4 regions of the Streptomyces sp. NPDC051136 genome follow, and region 2 is predicted to be linked to each of the others. Evidence: riboswitches for the same ligand, from Rfam matches in the RefSeq annotation. Region 2 holds a riboswitch; each other region holds the start of a gene.

Region 1 (4,629 bases), on a different contig from region 2:
CGCCAGCCCTCGCTGCCGATGCTGCTCGCCCTCGCCCGCGTCTACGGTACGACCGTCGCGGAGCTGCTGGGCGAGAGCACCGCCGACCGGGACGCCGTCGTACGGGGTGCCGACATGGAACCCACCACGGCGGGCGGCTGGACGTACTGGCAGGCGGGCGCGCCGGGCCGCGGCATGCAGGCCCTGCGCGTCCAGGTGCCGTACGGCTCGCAGGGCGACGTCGTGCGGGTGCACCCCGGGGAGGAATGGCTGCACGTCCTGCGGGGCCGGTTGCGCCTGCGCCTCGGGGACACCGAGCACCGGCTCACCGCGGGGGACAGTGCCCACTTCGACTCCATGACCCCGCACCGGATCGCGGCCCGGGACCCCGACGGGGTCGAGCTGCTCTTCGTCCACACCCTGCTGCAGAGCCCGACGGCCGCCCTGTGCCTCGGCCCGACCCCTGGAGAGACGCCATGAGCACCATGGAGGACAAGTTCCCGCGCGCCCTGTGGGTGCGGCTGCTCGTCTACATCGCCCTCGGGCACGTCTTCGGCGGCTTCCTCTACCTACTGTTCGAGGTGGGCGCCAGGTGACGTCGTGCGCCGGCGGGTGGCTCAGTCCACCATCCGCTCGCGCAGCCGCTCCCGGGTCCCGGCCGTGACCCGCAGCCCCCGCTCCAGGTAGGCGTCGACGTCGCCCCAGGTCTCCTCGATCGTCTCCAGGGCCGCCGCCAGGTACTCGGCGCGCGCGTCGAACAGAGGGCTGAGCAGCTCCATGACCTCGGGGGAGTAGGCGGAGGCGGCGGAGCCGCTGCGGCGCACCTTGTAGCGGCGGTGCGCGGCGTTCGACTTCAGGTAGTCCTCGACGACTGCGTCGCGCTCGACGCCCAGGGCGAGCAGGGTGACCGCGATCGACAGACCCGCCCGGTCCTTGCCCGCCGCGCAGTGCATCAGTACGGGGACGCTGTCCTCGGCGAGTGCGTGCAGGACCCGGGAGTGCTCCTCCGTGCGCTCCGTCACCATCGTGCGGTAGGAGTGGATCATCCGGTTCGCCGCCTTGTCGTCGGCGAGCAGCTCGCGCAGCTGGTCGAGGTCTCCGTCACGGACCATCTTCCAGAACTCGGCGCCGTCGGCCGGATCGCTCAGCGGCAGGTTCACGTTGCGCACGCCCGGCAGCTCGACGTCCGCCCCTTCGAGCTTCAGGTCGGCCGCGTTGCGGAAGTCGAAGATCGTGTGCAGGCCCAGCGTGGCCAGGAAGGCGGTGTCCTCCCCGGTGGCGTGCGCGAGGTGGCCGCTGCGGAACAGCACGCCCTGTCGCACCCGCCGGCCGTCCACGGTCGGCAGTCCGCCCAGGTCCCGGAAGTTGCGCACTCCGGTCAGCTCGGGTTCGGTCGACGGGACCTGCTGCGTCACGGGGGGCTCCTCCCACTCGGCGCCGCCGCCGCTGCTCGCCGACGGGCACCTCGACGATACGGCATCACCCGTACGGGAAAGCCGTTCGGTGCGGGCTGTTGCGGGCGGATAAGAGTTATCTGTCCGAATTGGTGGATTGATGACAACTGGCCCTGAAATGGCGAAGGCTGGAAAAGGGGCGCGTGAGCAGCGTCATATCCGTGACGGTGCGTTGTCCGTCATGTTCACGTAATTCAGTTGGTTCTCAAGGACTTTCAGGAAAGGCGGGGTGGCGGAAATCGACGCAGGGTTACCGCTTGTTCCCGTAAAGGATCAATCGGAACACCCGTCCAAGGAATCCCACGCTTGTCCGTGCGTGTCCCGGTCCCTTACGTTCACCACCGATCCGGACGGACGCCTAATCCTGCCGCCGACCGGAGCCCGCACTCATCGACCACCCGTACCCGGCAGGAGCGGGGGACCCACAGGTAGAACTGCCTGTTCCGGTTCCCGGAACGGCTTGGGGTAAAGCCGCGTTTCGACGCGGCCGGGCATCTCCAGCCCGCACCCGACAGCTCACCTCGCAGGCGCCGGAGAGGAATTCGCCATGCCCGCGAAGGGTAAGCACCGCCGTACCAGGGCCATGCGCCTGACCCGCACCATCGCCATCGCCGGATCCGGTGGCGCCGCGCTCGCGCTCCCGCTGATGGGCGCCGCCGCCGCCAACGCCGCTCCGGCGCACTCGGTCTCCGAGCAGGCCGTGCAGTCCGTGGCGACGTCGGCGAAGAAGACCGCCGCGAGCGGCTCCGAGAAGAACGCGGATGCCCGCACGTACACCGTGAAGAGCGGTGACTACCTGTCGAAGATCGCCGACGAGCAGGACGTCGACGGCGGCTGGAAGAAGCTGTACGCGGACAACCGCGAGGCCGTCGGCGCCGACCCGTCGCTGATCCACCCGGGCCTCGAACTGTCCATCGGCGGCCAGGCCGCCAAGTCCTCGGCGCCCTCGCACAAGCCCGCCGAGAAGCCGGCCCAGAAGTCGACGGACGCCGAGAAGACCTCCTCCTCGGACTCCTCCGAGTCGTCCGAGTCCGCCGGCACCGGCACCCAGTCCGCGGCCACCACCAGCGGTTACACCTCCCCGGTCGCGGGCGGCACCGTCGGCACGCCGTACCACCAGTCCGGCAGCATGTGGTCCAGCGGCTACCACACCGGCACCGACTTCGTCGTCCCCACCGGCACCTCCCTCAAGGCCGTCGGCGCGGGCACCGTCGTCTCGGCCGGCTGGGGCGGCGCGTACGGCAACCAGGTCGTCATCCAGCTCGCCGACGGCCACTACGCCCAGTACGCCCACCTCTCCTCGCTCTCCGTCTCCGCCGGCCAGTCGGTGACGGCGGGTCAGCAGGTCGGCCTCTCGGGTGCCACCGGCAACGTGACCGGCCCGCACCTGCACTTCGAGATCCGCACCACGCCGGACTACGGCTCGGACATCGACCCGATCGCGTTCCTGCGCTCGCACGGCGTCTCCGTCTGACGACCCGCTTCCGCGCGGCCTCGCGCCCCGAAGGCCGGACCCCGATCCCCGGGTCCGGCCTTCGGCGTATTCCGGAATTGACGAACACTTTAGGCGTGGCCTTTCTCACCGCCCGTCAACCCCGCCCTACGGTCGCGTAGGTCACATTCCAAGGTGAATCATGGGCCGACGTGGCAGACGATTCGAAGAGTGACAGCAGAGCAGTGATCGGGTCGTACGTGGCGGTGGGGGACAGCTTCACCGAAGGCGTCGGCGACCCCGGTCCCGACGGGGCGTTCGTCGGCTGGGCCGACCGACTCGCCGTACTGCTCGCGGACCGGCGCCCCGAGGGCGGCTTCACGTACACGAACCTCGCCGTGCGCGGCAGGCTCCTCGACCAGATCGTGGCCGAACAGGTCCCGCGGGTCGTGGCCCTCGCGCCGGACCTGGTCTCGTTCGCGGCGGGCGGCAACGACATCATCCGGCCCGGCACCGACCCCGACGAGGTCGCCGAACGGTTCGAACTGGCGGTGGCCGCGCTGACCGCCGCGGCCGGCCGCGTCCTGGTGACCACCGGGTTCGACACCCGCGGGGTGCCCGTCCTCAAGCATCTGCGCGGCAAGATCGCCACTTACAACGGACACGTCCGCGCCATCGCCGACCGCTACGGATGCCCGGTGCTCGACCTGTGGTCGCTGCGCAGCGTCCAGGACCGCAGGGCGTGGGACGCCGACCGGCTGCACCTGTCGCCGGAGGGTCACACCCGGGTTGCGCTGCGCGCGGGCCAGGCGCTCGGCCTGCCCGTCCCGGCCGACCCGGACCAGCCCTGGCCGCCACTGCCGCCCCGCGGCACGCTGCACGTGCGGCGCGACGACGTGCAGTGGGCGCGCGAGTACCTGGTGCCGTGGATCGGCCGCCGGCTGCGCGGCGAGTCGTCGGGCGACCACGTGACGGCCAAGGGAACGCTGTCGCCGCACGACATCAAGACGTGGCTCGCCTCGGTGGCCTGAGGCCGGCCCGAGGCGGGGCGGGCCGGGTCACCGGCGTCCGCTCGGCGCCCCCTGACGCCGCGTGGACGCCGGGACCGCCCGCTCCAGGCCCAGCTCCCGGGCCAGCGCCTCGTCCACCCACTCCTGCGCCCGGGCCCGCGACACCGTGCCCGTGTACGACGTGAGCTGTACGGCGAGCCCGTCCAGCAGCGCCGTCAGACGCAGGGCGGCGGCGTCCGGCTCGGGGCAGGAGAACTCGCCGGCGGCGACACCCTCGGCGATGACCGCGGAGATCGCCGCCTTCCACTGGCGGTCCAGCTCGCGCGTGACCTCCCGCAGCGCGGGTTCGCGCGGCGCCGCCGCCCAGCCCTCGATCCACAATCGCCAGCCCTTGGCCTGACCGGTGGGCGCGTACCACCGCACGGCCGCCCGCAGGCGGCGCAGCGGCGACGTACGCCGGGCCAGCAGCCGGTGCAGGTGGGCGAGGTCGGCCTCGGCGGCGTGGGTGAACGCGGCGGCGACCAGCCGCTCCTTCGTGGAGAAGTGGTAGAGCACCAGGGCGTTGCTGACCCCGAGCGCGGCGGCCACGTCGGCGATCCGCAACGCCGCCACGCCCCGCGCCGAAATCTGCTCGATGGCCGCGCGCAACAGCTCCTCGCGCCGCTCCGCCACGCTCAACCGGACTCTCCCCACGCCCGTCACCCTATACAGGCACTCCGGAGCGCGGCGACGCCCTCGTGGTCAGGTCCGGGCC
Region 2 (4,629 bases):
TCGTCCGTCAGCTTCAGCCCGGCCACGCCCAGCAGTGCCGGCAGCTGCTCCACCGTGCGGGCTGACGCGATCGGCGCCGCCACCGTCGGCCGGGCGGCCAGCCAGGCCAGGGCGACCGTGGCCACGGGGGCGTCGTGGGCCTCGGCGACCTCGTCCAGGGCGGCCAGCACCCGGCGCCCGCGCTCGCTCTCCAGGTGCTTCGCCGCACCGCCGGCCCGCGGGCTGTCCACGGCCGTGCCGGGCCGGTACTTGCCGGTGAGGAACCCGGACGCGAGGGCGTAGTACGGCACGGCGGCGAGACCGGCCCGCTCGGCGAGGTCGCTCAGCTCGCCCTCGTAGGTGTCGCGGGAGACGAGGTTGTAGTGCGGCTGGAGGGCGACGTACCGGGCGAGGCCCTCGCGGTCGGAAAACTCCAGGGACTCCGCGAGCCGCTCGGCGGAGATGTTGGAGGCGGCGATGTGCCGCACCTTGCCCGCCTTCACCAGGCCGTCGAGGGCGCCGATGATCTCTTCGACCGGCACCTCGGGCTTGTCGAAGTGGGTGTAGTAGAGGTCGATGCGGTCGGTGCCCAGACGGCGCAGCGAGGCGTCGGCCGCCGCCTTGATGTTCGCGGCGGACAGGCCCGGGTACTCGGGGTGCTGGCTGACCTTGGTGGCGAGGACGACGTCGTCACGGTTGCCGCGGGCCGCGAGCCACTTGCCGAGGACGGTCTCGGACTCGCCGCCGCTGTTGCCGTCGACCCCGGCGGAGTAGGAGTCGGCGGTGTCGACGAAGTTGCCGCCGGCCGCCGTGTAGGCGTCCAGGACGGCGAAGGACCGGTCCTGGTCGGCGGTCCAGCCGAAGACGTTGCCGCCGAGGGCCAGCGGGAAGACCTCGAGGTCGGAGGAGCCGAGCTTGCGCAGAGAAGTCATGTAGGGAGTCAACGACCGTACCGGAGCAGGTCATTCCGCGAGGCCCGCAAAAACCCCGCAAAACCACCGCGAACCGGCAGCCCTGACGTCGGGGGGATTCCGTCAGGACCGCCGGGGGCCGGTGGTGCGGGTGGGTCAGCGGAGCGGGTCAGGGAGTGAGGCCCTTGCCCAGCAGCCAGGCCATCGGGTCGATGCCCGAGCCGTCGGCCGTGTGCACCTCGAGGTGCAGGTGGGCGCCGGTGACGTTGCCGGTGGCGCCGACGCGGCCGATGACGTCGCCGGTGGCGACCTTCTGGCCGACGCTGACGTTGATGGACGACTGGTGCGCGTACCAGAGTTCGGTGCCGTCGTCGAGGGTGAGCACGGTCTTGTAGCCGTACGAGCCGTCCCAGCCGGCCGACGTGATCGTGCCGCTGTGGACCGCCTTGAGCAGGGTGCCCGTGGGGGCGGCGAAGTCGAGGCCGGTGTGGTGGCCCGAGGCCCACAGGGAGCCGGCCTGGTTGAAGGTCGAGGAGATCGTGTACGAGGAGGTCGGCAGCGTGTACTGCTTGGCCAGCTTCGCGAGCCGCTCGGCCTCGGCCTTCTTCGCGGCCTCCTCCTCCGCCTTCTTCTTGGCGGCGGCGGCCTTGGCCTCGGCCTTCTTCTCCGCCTCGGCGGCGGCCTCCTGGGCCTTCTTCTCGGCCGCTGCCTGCGCCTCGGCGGCGGCCTTGGACTCGACCTGGGCCTGCTGCTGCTCGGCCTGCGCCATGATCCGGGCCCGCAGCGACTCACCGGCGCCGGCGGCGGAGGTGCCCTCGCCGGTGTCCGCGGCGGCGGTGACGCCGATGCCGCTGAGCGGGGTGGCGGAACCCTCGGGCTCCGGCTCCTCGTCGCCGCCGGGCATGAGCGAGCCGACGTTCGGCAGGTCGGGCATGGAGATGGACACCGGCGGCTTGCCGGTCTGCGCGCTGGCCATGCCGCCCGCGCCGACGGCGGCTATGACACCGACGCCGAGGACGGTGGAGCTGCGGGCGAGTCCGCCGCGCTGCTTGGCGACGCGGTGCCGGCCGCGCACGGGGCGGATGGACTCCTCGGTGGGATTCCACTCCTCCCAGGGGCCCTCTTCGGCGCGGTGGGCGTCGTAGCCGAACGTGTCGGTGCCGTGCCCGCTGGGCACGAACGGGGCCTCGGGGGCAGGCCGGTTGGACGCCACGTGGGCGTACTCCTTTCCTTCCTTTCGCCTACCGGGTTAGCTGACGGGTTCGGAGCAGGAAGGTCTCCTACGGGTGTGCGCCGACCGTGATTCCACGGCGGCATACGCCCGATTCACCCCAATGTGGTGGTTCCCCGGTTCCCTTGCGGGATTCGGCGCGTGCGCACGGAGCCGCCTTCTGTGACGGCTGGGACGACCGCGCTGCGTTATCGAACGTTAATAGACCCGAGCCTCCGATTCCAAGCCGTTCCTCTTGATCGTTAACGAGAACGGCCGGGACTTACCCCTCAGGGCCGGTGAAATCTGGGCGAGTTGACCCGGCGTCGGTATTCCCCTTCACGCCACTTTCTTCTGACGGTGCGTCAACCGTTATGCGCAGGGAGGTCGCCCCGTCACGGCTCGTGACAATGATCATGATCGCCCCGCCGGGGCCGCCGTACGGCGAGCAGCGCCATGTCGTCCGCCATGCCGCCCCCGGAGTGCCGGCGCACGTCCTCGGCCAGGGTGTCCAGCAGTGTCATCGGATGTCTGAAGACGCGGCCGGACAACCGCGCCTGCGGATCGTAGAACTCGCCCTTCGCGTCCCGGGCTTCGGTCAGCCCGTCGGTGTAGAGCAGCAGGGTGGCGCCACCGGGGAAGGCGACCTCGTCCGCCCGGTCGGGCCACACGCCCAGCTCGCCCATGCCGAGCGGCAGCGCCGACTCACGGGCGGGCAGCGCCCCCAGCGTCCCGTCCGCGTAGAGCAGCAGGGGCGGCGGGTGACCGCGGTTGACGATGCGGACGGTCCCGGCGCCGTGCGGGAGTTCGGCGAGCACGGCGGTGGTGAAGCCCTCGAAGGCGTCCAGTCCCTCCCGCCGGGTGCCCTCGCGCGCCAGCGCCCGCTCCAGCCGCTGCGCCACCGCCTCCAGCGTGGCCTCCTGCTCGGCGGCCTCCCGGAAGGCACCGATCACCACGGCGACGGCGGCGACCGCGCCCATGCCCTTGCCGCGTACGTCGCCGACGATGAGCCGGACGCCGCGGGCGCTGTCCTGCACCGCGTACAGGTCGCCGCCGATGAAGGCGTCGGCCTGCGCGGCCTGGTAGCAGACCGCGATCTCGAAACCCGCGATCCGCTCGGCGGGTTCGGGCAGCACGGCGCGCTGGGCGGCCTCGGCGATCTCGCGCACGGAGACGAGGCGCTCGTCGCTGCGGCGGACCAGACCGTTCACGAGGACGGCGAGCACGGCGACCGTCGCGATGGTGATCAGCTCGGTGAGGGAGTCGACGTAGTGGGCGACGCCCTTGCCGAGCTGCAGCCCGATGACCGCGGCGACCACGGCGACACCGGTGAGGGCCGTGCCGCGCCGTGAGTAGAGCGGGGCGGCGATCAGGGGTGCGGCCGTGTAGAGGGGGCCGGCGGTGAAGTACCTCGGGGTGAAGACGTCGTACAGGATGGCGACGGCGATCAGCAGCACGGGGAGCGCGTGCACGAAGGCCCGTCCGTATCCGGTCCGGCGACGCGGGGGCGGCCCGGCGGGCGGCCCCTCGTCCCCGAGGCCGGGGTCCGGCACGGGATCGCCGGGGAGCCTGCCACCGGCCCTGGCGGCCGCTCCCTCGTCCTCCACGTCACCTGGCCGCACCACTTCGTCTCCCGCCACCCCGCACGTTCGCGCCGCTCGCCGTCCAGGGCTCCAGGTTTCCGGGAGCGGGGGCGGGGGGCGAGCGGTGAGGGGCCGACCGGATGACACGGTGCGCGGCGAAACGCACCGAGGGCCGGAACCCTTTCGGATTCCGGCCCTCGGCCTTCAGTAGCGGGGACAGGATTTGAACCTGCGACCTCTGGGTTATGAGCCCAGCGAGCTACCGAGCTGCTCCACCCCGCGTCGTTGTGTTCACCACTGTACGTCATCCCGGGGGCGGAATGCACATCGGTATGTCTCCTGAGGTGTCCTACCCCTCCAGATGGCGGTTGGGAGCCTTGGCACGTGCCTCGTACTCGGCCAGGACGACGACGTCGGCGCCCCCCGCGGCGAGCACCCCGCTCCCGTCCGCCCCCGGCACGAAGGTGTCCGGCTCCCGCCATGCCGTGACGACGCGCCGCACCCCGGCGTCGAGGATCAGCCGGGCGCAGGGCGCGGGCCGGGAGGCACGGCGGGCACAGGGCTCCAGGCTGCTGTACACGGTCGCACCCGCGAGTCGCGCGTCCGAGGGGTCGGTCTTCGCGAGCGCGGCCTCCTCGGCGTGCACGACGGGATCGCCGCCCTCCCGCGAGTACCCCCGCGCCAGCTCGCTCCCGTCGGCGGCGACCACGACCGCCCCCACGCTGAACGCGGTCTCCGAGGGCGGGCACAGCTCGGCCAGCTCACAGGCGAGCGCCAGCCAGTGCCGGTCGGCGGCGGTGACACGGTCACCGGTCCCCGGGGCGGTCGGCAGGTACCGCGTCAGCACCACGTCCTCGATCCGCCGGGTCTCCACCAGCCGCAGCCGCCCGCCCTGGTAGGCGCCGGGCCCGAACAGCCGGGGCGCGGCCGGGTCGCCCACCAACAG
Region 3 (4,629 bases), on a different contig from region 2:
GCCACCATCATGGCGCGCGCCTTCTCCGAGGGCACCGACAAGCACTCCGCCGAGGACTTCGCCGCCGAGCTGGAGCGCTGCGGCGCCACCCTGGACGCACACGCCGACCACCCCGGCGTCCGGCTGAGCCTCGAGGTGCCCGCCTCGCGCCTCGCCAAGGCCCTCGGTCTGCTCGCCGACGCCCTCAGGGCGCCCGCCTTCGCCGACGGCGAGGTCGAACGGCTGGTGCGCAACCGGCTCGACGAGATCCCGCACGAGCTGGCCAACCCCGCCCGCCGCGCCGCCAAGGAGCTCTCCAAGGAGCTGTTCCCGGCCGACTCGCGCATGTCGCGGCCGCGTCAGGGCACCGAGGAGACCGTCGCCGCCATCGACTCGGCGGCCGTACGCGCCTTCTACGAGCGGCACGTCCGCCCGGCGACGGCCACCGCCGTGGTCGTCGGCGACCTCACCGGCGTGGACCTCGACGCGCTGCTCGGCGACACCCTGGGCACCTGGACCGGTTCGGCCGCCGAGCCGCGCCCCGTGCCCCCGGTGACCGCCGACGACCGCGGCCGGGTGGTCATCGTCGACCGTCCCGGCGCCGTCCAGACGCAGCTGCTGATCGGCCGTACCGGCGCCGACCGGCACGACCGTGTGTGGCCCGCGCAGGTGCTCGGCACCTACTGCCTCGGCGGCACCCTCACCTCCCGTCTGGACCGCGTCCTGCGCGAGGAGAAGGGCTACACCTACGGCGTCCGGGCGTTCGGCCAGGTCCTGCGTTCCGCGCCGGACGGCACGGGCGCCTCGATGCTCGCCATCAGCGGATCCGTCGACACGCCCAACACCGGCCCGGCCCTGGAGGACCTGTGGACGGTGCTGCGCAAGCTCGCCGCGGAGGGGCTCACCGACGCCGAGCGCGACGTGGCCGTGCAGAACCTCGTCGGCGTGGCGCCGCTGAAGTACGAGACGGCGGCGGCCGTGGCGAGCACCCTGGCCGACCAGGTGGAGCAGCACCTGTCCGACGACTTCCAGGCAACGCTCTACCGTCAACTCGCCGCCACGGGCACCGTGGAGGCCACGGCGGCGGTCGTGAACGCCTTCCCGGTGGACCGCCTCGTGACGGTCCTCGTCGGCGACGCGGCGCAGATCAAGGAGCCCGTCGAGGCCCTCGGCATCGGTGAAGTCACCGTGGTGGCGGCCGAGTAGCGGCACACGCGTGCGGCGGCCCTGGTGACCGGAGTGTCACCAGGGCCGCCGTTTGTCCGGATTGGGGGAGTGATCACCGTCTGCCCTGTGGCGTGCACTACAAAATCCCTGTTGCGTTTGAGAATTGAACACAGCCGCGTTTAGCGTCGTCCGGGCTGTTCGTCAGGCAGTGCGCCGCACCCGCGGCACCGGACAGTCATCGCCGAGTCCCCGTACGGCGCGAGCCAGGGGAGCCGGGGACCCATCGCAGTCCCTGGGGTGAATCGGACGCCCGCGCCCACGGCGAGGGGGTCCGTAGGAGACCTTCCTGCTCCGAACCCGTCAGCTAACCCGGTAGGCGAGAGGGAAGGAAAGGACAAGCCTCTACATGGCGTTCACGCGCGCCACCGGGAAGCACCGCCGTCCTGGACGGGTGCACCGCACCACCGCCCGCGCCGCGGGAGTCGCGGCCCTCGCCACCACCGGTGTCGTCGGCACCCTCGCCGCTCCGGCGCTCGCCGCGGAGCCCGCGGTGGAGCAGAGCGGCATCACCCCGGTCGTCACCATCGGCGGTTCCGTGGCCGACGAGATCGACGCCCAGGCCGTCGCCCAGCGGCAGGCGGCCGTGGACGCCGCCGCCCGCGAGGCGGCCCAGGAGGCGGCCCGCGAGCGGGCGGCCGAGGCGGCCAAGGAAGCCCGCGAGGCCAAGGAGCGTGCCGCGCGCGAGGCGGAGCGCAAGCGCCTCAACACCTTCGTCGCGCCGATCACCGCCTCCTACGTCTCCACCGCCTACCAGGCCGGCAGTTCCCTGTGGTCCTCCGGCAGTCACACCGGCATCGACTTCCACGCCTCCAGCGGCACCTCCGTGCACGCGGTCGGCGTCGGCACCGTCGTCGAGGCCGGCTGGGGCGGCGCCTACGGCAACCAGGTCGTGATCAAGATGCACGACGGCACGTACACGCAGTACGGGCACCTGTCGTCGATCGGCGTCTCGGTCGGCCAGTCGGTCGACGCCGGTCAGCAGATCGGCCTCTCCGGTGCCACCGGCAACGTCACCGGGCCCCATCTGCACTTCGAGGCCCGTACGAGCCCCGAGTACGGCTCGGACATGGACCCCGTCGCCTATCTCCGTTCCCACGGCGTGAACGTCTGACAGCGGCACCCTCCCGAAAGCCCCGGCTTCCCGAGCCGGGGCTTTTCGCATTTAATAACGCTTGATTGGCCGGTGGTTGCGCAACGCGCGTCAATCGTCGACGCTTCACGGGGGTCAAAGGGGAGGTCGGTCATGCGTATTCCGGCGCATTCGGTGTGCACGGCGATCCGGGACGACATCGTCTCCGGCGTACACGGCCGCGGGAGCCGGCTCACCGAGGAACTCCTCGCCGGCCGTTACGGAGTCTCCCGGGTGCCCGTCCGCGAGGCGCTGCGCACGCTGGAGGCCGAGGGCTTCGTGGTGACCAGGCGGCACGCGGGCGCGTGCGTCGCGGAACCGACCGAGCGGGAGGCCGCCGACCTGCTGGAGGCGCGCGCGCTCCTGGAGCCGCTCGGCGCTTCCCGGGCCGCCCGGCGGCGCACCGAGGCCCACCTCAAGGTGCTGCGCGGCCTGGTCAGGTTGGGGCAGGAACGGGCCAGGCAGGGCACCGGCGACGACCTGCGCTCCCTGGGCGGCTGGTTCCACGAGACTCTCTCCCGGGCGGCCGGCAGCCCTTCTCTGACGGCGCTGCTCACCCAGCTCCGCCACAAGATCGCCTGGATGTACGTCGTGGAGGCCCCCGCCGGGCCGGTGGAGTACTGGGCGGAGCACGGCGCGATCGCCGACGCGGTGGCCCGGGGCGACGGCGAACGCGCGCGGGCGCTCATGACCCTGCACGTCGAGCGGTCGGCGTCCGCGCACCGCCTGCGCTTCGCCTCAGGCGACGGACGGACGGGACCGGTGAGGAATGTGCAACATTCCGTAAACACGGCGATCTCGCGGCGGTAACACGGGTGCCTTACACAAAAGGGTGGCTGATTTTCGGCCGTGCTTTTCCCGCTGCCTCGTAAATGTGTGGCGGGCGTGAATATCTGTCCGGTCCGGGTCGGCCGACAAAAGACGAAAGGCCCGGCCGGTGTCCGGCGAGCCTTTCGGTGCTGCTGTTCGTACTGCCGTACTGCCGTACTGCCGTACTGCCGTACTGCCGTACTGCCGTACTGCCGTACTGCCGTACTGCCGTACTGCCGTACTGCCGTACTGCTGTATTGCTGTCCCGTGCTGCTGTCCGTCAGACGGTCTCGGGAAGCTCCTCGAGCCCCTCGGCGACCAGCTTCGCCAGCCGCTCCAGGGCGGCTTCGGCACCCTCGGCGTCGGAGGCGAGGATGATCTCCTCGCCGCCCTGGGCGCCGAGGCCGAGGACGGCCAGCATGGAGGCCGCGTTGACGGGGGACCCGTCGGCCTTGGCGATCGTCACCGGGACGCCTGTGGCCGTGGCGGCTCGGACGAAGATGGAGGCGGGACGGGCGTGGAGGCCCTCGGCCCAGCCGACGTTGACGCGGCGCTCAGCCATGTGATGCTGCCCTTCGGTGTTCAGAGGCGTTGGAGTTGTCTGGACCAGGTTGTCTAGACCAGTTTCCCACATCGTGAAGCAAGCCGGGACGACCGCTGCGCCGTCCCGTCCGGTCGTCGGACCGCGGCCTCGGTCCGAGTCTCCGTCCTCCACAGACTGCCCCGCGCCGTTGTCGTACGCGAGCCGTAGTCTGGGGCCCATGCAGACCTCGTCGGACCGGCACGAGTACCCCGCCCACTGGGAAGCCGACGTGGTGCTGCGCGACGGCGGCACCGCGCGCGTCCGCCCCATCACCGTTGATGACGCCGAGCGCCTGGTCAGCTTCTACGAGCAGGTCTCCGACGAGTCGAAGTACTACCGCTTCTTCGCGCCGTACCCTCGCCTGTCCGCCAAGGACGTCCACCGCTTCACGCACCACGACTTCGTGGACCGGGTGGGACTCGCGGCCACCGTCGGCGGCGAGTTCATCGCCACCGTACGCTACGACCGGATCGGCGCCGGCGGAGCGCCCGCCCCCGCACCGGCCGACGAGGCCGAGGTCGCCTTCCTCGTCCAGGACGCCCACCAGGGGCGCGGCGTCGCCTCGGCGCTCCTGGAGCACATCGCGGCCGTGGCCCGCGAGCGCGGCATCCGCCGCTTCGCCGCCGAGGTGCTGCCCGCCAACAACAAGATGATCAAAGTCTTCATGGACGCCGGGTACACCCAGAAGCGGAGCTTCGAGGACGGCGTGGTCCGGCTGGAGTTCGATCTCGAACCCACCGACCGCTCGCTCGCCGTGCAGTACGCGCGCGAGCACCGCGCGGAGGCCCGTTCCGTCCAGCGGCTGCTGCAGCCCGGCTCGGTCGCGGTCGTCGGCGCCGGCCGCGCCCCGGGCGGCGTCGGCCGCAGCATCCTCGGCAACATCAGGGACGCGGGCTACACG
Region 4 (4,629 bases), on a different contig from region 2:
TCCAGTTCGGGGTGAGGGGGTCGGCGGCCTCGGGGCGGAAGATCCGGCCGACGTTGCGGGCGTGGTTCTCGGAGGCGTAGAAGTCCACGTAGTCGGCGACCTCGAAGGGCAGGTGCAGGGTCACCGACGACAGCGGGTGGAAGAGGGGTTCCAGGGTCTCGCGGTGCGAGGGGACCGTCACCCACGCCGTCAGCGCGCGCCGCACGTCCGACCAGGCGGTGCGCCATGCCGCCAGCAGCGGGTTCAGGGTGGGCTGCGCGAGCAGGGACGCGTACGGCGAGCCGAGCGCGTGGGCCGCCGCGCCCGCGTCGAGGACGTGGTCGCCGAGCCGGACGCCCACCGTCCGTTCCGTCCGCCCGTCCGGGCCGGGGACCGAGAACACGCCGTACGGAAGGTTGTGCGGGCCGAAGGGGTCGCCCTCGGGGACATCGAAGGGGGGCATCGGGTGCTGCCTCGCTCTCGTGCTCGCCATGTGCGCCGTGCGCGCCGGGTGTGCCGCGTGACACGTGGTCGGGCCACACGTTACGGGTGCTCCACCGGTCTTGGGCAGTCGTTTCCCCGTCTCCGGGTGGTCGACGGCGCGGCGACGGCGGACAGCGGAACAAAAGGAAGACAACGAGGTTGTGGGCATGATCGGACGTCCGCGTGCATCCGCGTACGGGTTCGAGCGCACTCGCTCCGTCCTCGTACGGAAGCGGTCGCGGGTGAGTCGGAGGGGTGCGGTGTCCGTATTCTCTGATCATGGACCGCACCGCGTACTCACTCGTCGCCACCGACCTGGACGGGACGCTGCTCCGCGGCGACGACACCGTCTCCGAACGGTCGCTGGCCGCGCTGGCGCGCGTCGCCGGGGCGGGTGCGCGGCACCTCGTGGTGACGGGGCGGCCCGCCCCCCGGGTGCGCGCCCTGCTCGACCGCCTCGGCTGCGCCGGACTCGCGGTGTGCGGGCAGGGCGCGCAGGTGTACGACGCCGGCGCGCACCGGATGCTGTGGTCGGTCACCCTGGACCGGGAGCTGGCCGAGACCGCGCTCGGCAAGATCGAGGCCGAGGTGGGCCAGGTGCACGCGGCCGTCGACCAGGACGGCGTCGACGGGCTGACGCTCATCGAGCCGGGCTACCTGATGCCCCACCCGACCCTGCCCGCGGTCCGCGTCGAGCGGCGCGAGGAGCTGTGGTCCACGCCGATCAGCAAGGTGCTGCTGCGCCATCCCGACCTGACCGACGACGAGTTGGCGGCGACGGCCCGCGCGGTGGTCGGCTCCCTGGCGACGGTCACCATGTCGGGGCCCGGCACCGTGGAGCTCCAGCCGTGCGGCATCACCAAGGCGACCGGTCTCGCGCTGGCCGCCGAGCACCTGGGCCTGGAGCGGCGGCGGACGATCGCCTTCGGGGACATGCCCAACGACATCCCCATGTTCCAGTGGGCGGCCCACGGCGTCGCCATGGCCGGCGCCCACCCCGAACTCAAGGCGGTGGCCGACGAGGTCACCACGACGAACGAGGACGACGGCGTGGCCGTCGTCCTCGAGCGGATCTTCGGTACCTCGTGAGGCACTGCCGTGAGGCACTCCCCGTGAGGCGTTGCCGGGGTGGCGCCCCCGCTGGGTGCGCCACCCCGGCGGTGCGGCCTAGTAGGCGCTGAAGACGTTGTCCATCGAGCCGTAGCGGTCGGCCGCGTAGTTGCAGGCGGCGGTGATGTTGGCGACCGGGTCGTACGGGTCCCAGGAGGTGCCGGCCACGTGGTACGCCTGGAAGGTCGGGTCGATCACCTGGAGCAGCCCCTTGGACGGGGTGCCGTTGATGGCGTTGATGTCCCAGTTGTTGATGGCGAGCGGGTTGCCGGAGGACTCCCGCATGATGTTGCGGTGGATGCCCTCGTAGGTCCCGGGGATGCCGTGCTGCGCCATGATGTCCAGCGACTCGCGGATCCAGCCGTCCAGGTTGTCCGGGTACGTCACCGCCGCCGTGGTGGCGGTCGTGGCGGCGGCCGGGGTGGCCGCGGAGGCGGTGGCGGCGCCGACGAGCGGCATCGCGAGCACCGCGGCACCGGTTCCGACCAGGGCGAGCTTGCGAGCGAGGCGGCCGGTGCGGGCGTGACGGTTCTGACCGTTGGCAGACATGCAGTGTCCCTCTCCTTACGCCTGCGAGGTGAGCTGTCGGGTTCGGGCGGGGAGGTGCCCGGCCGTGCCCTGACGGGTACGGCTTCACCCCGAGCCGCTCCGGTGGTGACCGGCGCGGCGACTTACCTGGGTCCCCCGCTCCTGCCTGCGAAGTGTTGGGTGGATGACTGTGCGACGGGCGATGGCAGGATTCGGCGTCCGCCCGACAGGCCGGGAACGTATGCGAGAGCACATGTCCGAAACAAGTGCAGGAATCACCCAACATGCCTGTTGACCTTGGTCTGGGGGGTTTGAGGCTCTTGATCCTTTGCTGTTGCCAACCCTCAACTGGCTTGCGGGACAAAGGGAGGGCACAGGTTGTGGAGAGGTTGCCCGCAGGCGGTCCGGAGTGAGTCAACTCACTGGCCTCAACAAGCACGGCAAAACGGGCATTAAGCCCAACTAGGTCCCAACCGGCCGTGGGTGGGGGCGGCTTCGGGTGTCGAGCGCGGTGGAAGGGGAAGCGGGGTGGTGAGCGCGCGGGCGGGCGCCGCGGGCGCGGGTGCCGGTGCGGGCGCCGGTGTCTGTGCCCGGGCGGGCGTCGAGGGGGTGACGTTCTCGGAGTGCGGGCCGTTGGAGGGGGTGGTGGGATCTTGGACGGCGGCTTCCGGCCCGCTCGCCGTTCCGGGTCCGGTTCGTCCCCTCTGGCGATGTGCGATTTCGATCAGAATCTGCTCGTATCACCTGATCAAAAACATATCGCTCATGATCCGATACCGACCGGCCTGTAACGGTGGGCGCTAGCGGTGATCGAAACGTGACCGGATACGCTGACTTGAGTGGTGGCAGCGACCTATCGACAAACCAGGTAATCGCCAGTAGACACCAGCAGACAGGAGACCCCTCGTGACCGTCGTCGGGCCGTTCGGGCTGAGCGTGCGGGACCAGGCTCTGGAAGCCGATGTCCAGGCCGGATTGGTTGCTGTCGAGGAAGGGTTGCTCGAGGCAACCAAAAGCGAGGTGCCGTTCATCACGGAGGCCGCCCAGCACCTGGTGCGGGCCGGTGGGAAACGGTTCCGGCCGCTGCTGGTGATGCTCTCGGCGCAGTTCGGCGACCCCTACGCCCCCGGGATCGTGCCCTCGGCCGTGGTCGTGGAGCTGACCCACCTCGCCACGCTGTACCACGACGACGTGATGGACGAGGCCGCCGTGCGGCGCGGGGTGTCCAGCGCGAACACCCGCTGGGGCAACTCGGTCGCGGTCCTCACCGGTGACTTCCTCTTCGCCCGCGCCTCGCAGATCCTCGCCGACCTCGGCCCCGAGGCGGTCCGCGTCCAGGCCCTCGCGTTCGAGCGGCTGGTCACCGGCCAGATCCTGGAGACGGCCGGACCGCAGGACGGCCGGGACCCGGTCGATCACTACCTGGACGTGCTGGGAGGCAAGACGGGCTCGCTGGTGGCGGTCTCCTGCCGGTTCGGCGCCATGATGTCCGGCGCCGACGAGACGGTGGTGGACGTGCTGACCCAGTACGGCGAGCGGCTCGGCGTCGCCTTCCAGCTCGCGGACGACGTCCTGGACATCGCCTCCGACTCCGACGAGTCCGGCAAGACCCCCGGCACGGACCTGCGCGAGGGCATCCCCACCCTGCCCGTCCTGCGGTTGCGCGAGCGGGCGGGCCGGCTGGGGCTGGCCGAGGACCTCGCCCTGTGCGAGCTGCTCGACTCCGACCTGAGCGACGACGCGCGGCACGCCGAGGCCCTGCGCCTGCTGCGCGCCCACCCCGCGCTGGAGCAGGCGCGCCGCGACACCGTCCGGTACGCAGAGGAGGCCCGCGCCGCGCTGGCCCCGCTGCGGGAGTGCGACGCGAAGGTGGCGCTGGTGGAGCTGTGCGACGCGGTGGTCCACCGGGCCGGCTGACCCCGTCCGGCCCTGAGCCGGGGGCGAGCCTTGCGACGCGTGCGTCCACCGGCTGATCCCTTCGGACCTCGCGCCGGGCGCCGTCGGCCGCGTGCCGTCCACCGGCGGCGTACCCGGTTCCGTACGGACACCGGCGGCGTACCCGGCCCCCTACGGGCCGGGGGAGCCGCCGCCCGTGTGTGTCATCCCGCAGGAGTAGGCGGAGTTGAGCCCGCGGTCTGACGCTTGTGCTCCGGTGATTTGGTCAGATGGACACCACGGGAAAACACCAATCCTCACCGATTCGGGTGAGAATGGCGGCTCACGGGTGAACGAGTGACATCGCGGGACAGCCGCCGCCGACGACGGAGGTAGGGCACACATGGCACCGATCGATTCCGACGACAGCACGACCGCCGGAGCGGGCGAGGAGCCGCAGGCCGGCCGGCGCAAGGCCGCGCGGTACGTCGTCCCGGTCGCGGTGGTGGGAGTGGCGGCCGTGACGATCGGCCTCGTCCCGGCGCTCGCCGACTCCGGGGACCCCGACCTGCCGAAGGTCACGGCGGAGCAGCTCATCGAGAAGATCGCCGCGTCGGACGTCCAGCAGATGTCCGGCACGGTTCGGATCAACAC

The links. Region 2 has a riboswitch for cyclic di-AMP ahead of ACIBCJ_RS35480 (M23 family metallopeptidase). Riboswitches for the same ligand answer to the same signal wherever they lie in the genome.
Positions count from the first base shown of each region.
Region 1: linked by a shared signal. The riboswitch ahead of ACIBCJ_RS00630 (LysM peptidoglycan-binding domain-containing M23 family metallopeptidase) and the one ahead of ACIBCJ_RS35480 (M23 family metallopeptidase) in region 2 are both predicted to bind cyclic di-AMP.
Region 3: linked by a shared signal. The riboswitch ahead of ACIBCJ_RS24480 (M23 family metallopeptidase) and the one ahead of ACIBCJ_RS35480 (M23 family metallopeptidase) in region 2 are both predicted to bind cyclic di-AMP.
Region 4: linked by a shared signal. The riboswitch ahead of ACIBCJ_RS25805 (transglycosylase SLT domain-containing protein) and the one ahead of ACIBCJ_RS35480 (M23 family metallopeptidase) in region 2 are both predicted to bind cyclic di-AMP.

Region 1 is NZ_JBITFE010000001.1:154,078-158,706, forward strand. It holds gene ACIBCJ_RS00615 (XRE family transcriptional regulator) at 1-459, shown strand, start outside; gene ACIBCJ_RS00620 (DUF6126 family protein) at 456-575, shown strand; gene ACIBCJ_RS00625 (tyrosine-protein phosphatase) at 597-1,394, opposite strand; cyclic di-AMP (ydaO/yuaA leader) riboswitch at 1,819-1,976, shown strand; gene ACIBCJ_RS00630 (LysM peptidoglycan-binding domain-containing M23 family metallopeptidase) at 1,981-2,907, shown strand; gene ACIBCJ_RS00635 (SGNH/GDSL hydrolase family protein) at 3,111-3,896, shown strand; gene ACIBCJ_RS00640 (TetR/AcrR family transcriptional regulator) at 3,924-4,568, opposite strand.
Region 2 is NZ_JBITFE010000018.1:26,293-30,921, reverse strand. It holds gene ACIBCJ_RS35485 (aldo/keto reductase) at 1-911, opposite strand, end outside; gene ACIBCJ_RS35480 (M23 family metallopeptidase) at 1,060-2,103, opposite strand; cyclic di-AMP (ydaO/yuaA leader) riboswitch at 2,115-2,271, opposite strand; gene ACIBCJ_RS35475 (PP2C family protein-serine/threonine phosphatase) at 2,496-3,722, opposite strand; tRNA gene ACIBCJ_RS35470 (tRNA-Met) at 3,892-3,965, opposite strand; gene ACIBCJ_RS35465 (dihydrofolate reductase family protein) at 4,033-4,629, opposite strand, start outside.
Region 3 is NZ_JBITFE010000008.1:353,508-358,136, reverse strand. It holds gene ACIBCJ_RS24485 (pitrilysin family protein) at 1-1,185, shown strand, start outside; cyclic di-AMP (ydaO/yuaA leader) riboswitch at 1,376-1,540, shown strand; gene ACIBCJ_RS24480 (M23 family metallopeptidase) at 1,553-2,317, shown strand; gene ACIBCJ_RS24475 (GntR family transcriptional regulator) at 2,450-3,145, shown strand; gene ACIBCJ_RS24470 (HPr family phosphocarrier protein) at 3,426-3,707, opposite strand; gene ACIBCJ_RS24465 (GNAT family N-acetyltransferase) at 3,907-4,629, shown strand, end outside.
Region 4 is NZ_JBITFE010000009.1:185,965-190,593, forward strand. It holds gene fahA (fumarylacetoacetase) at 1-442, opposite strand, end outside; gene ACIBCJ_RS25800 (HAD family hydrolase) at 742-1,551, shown strand; gene ACIBCJ_RS25805 (transglycosylase SLT domain-containing protein) at 1,630-2,121, opposite strand; cyclic di-AMP (ydaO/yuaA leader) riboswitch at 2,126-2,293, opposite strand; gene ACIBCJ_RS25810 (polyprenyl synthetase family protein) at 3,007-4,017, shown strand; gene ACIBCJ_RS25815 (DUF2092 domain-containing protein) at 4,379-4,629, shown strand, end outside.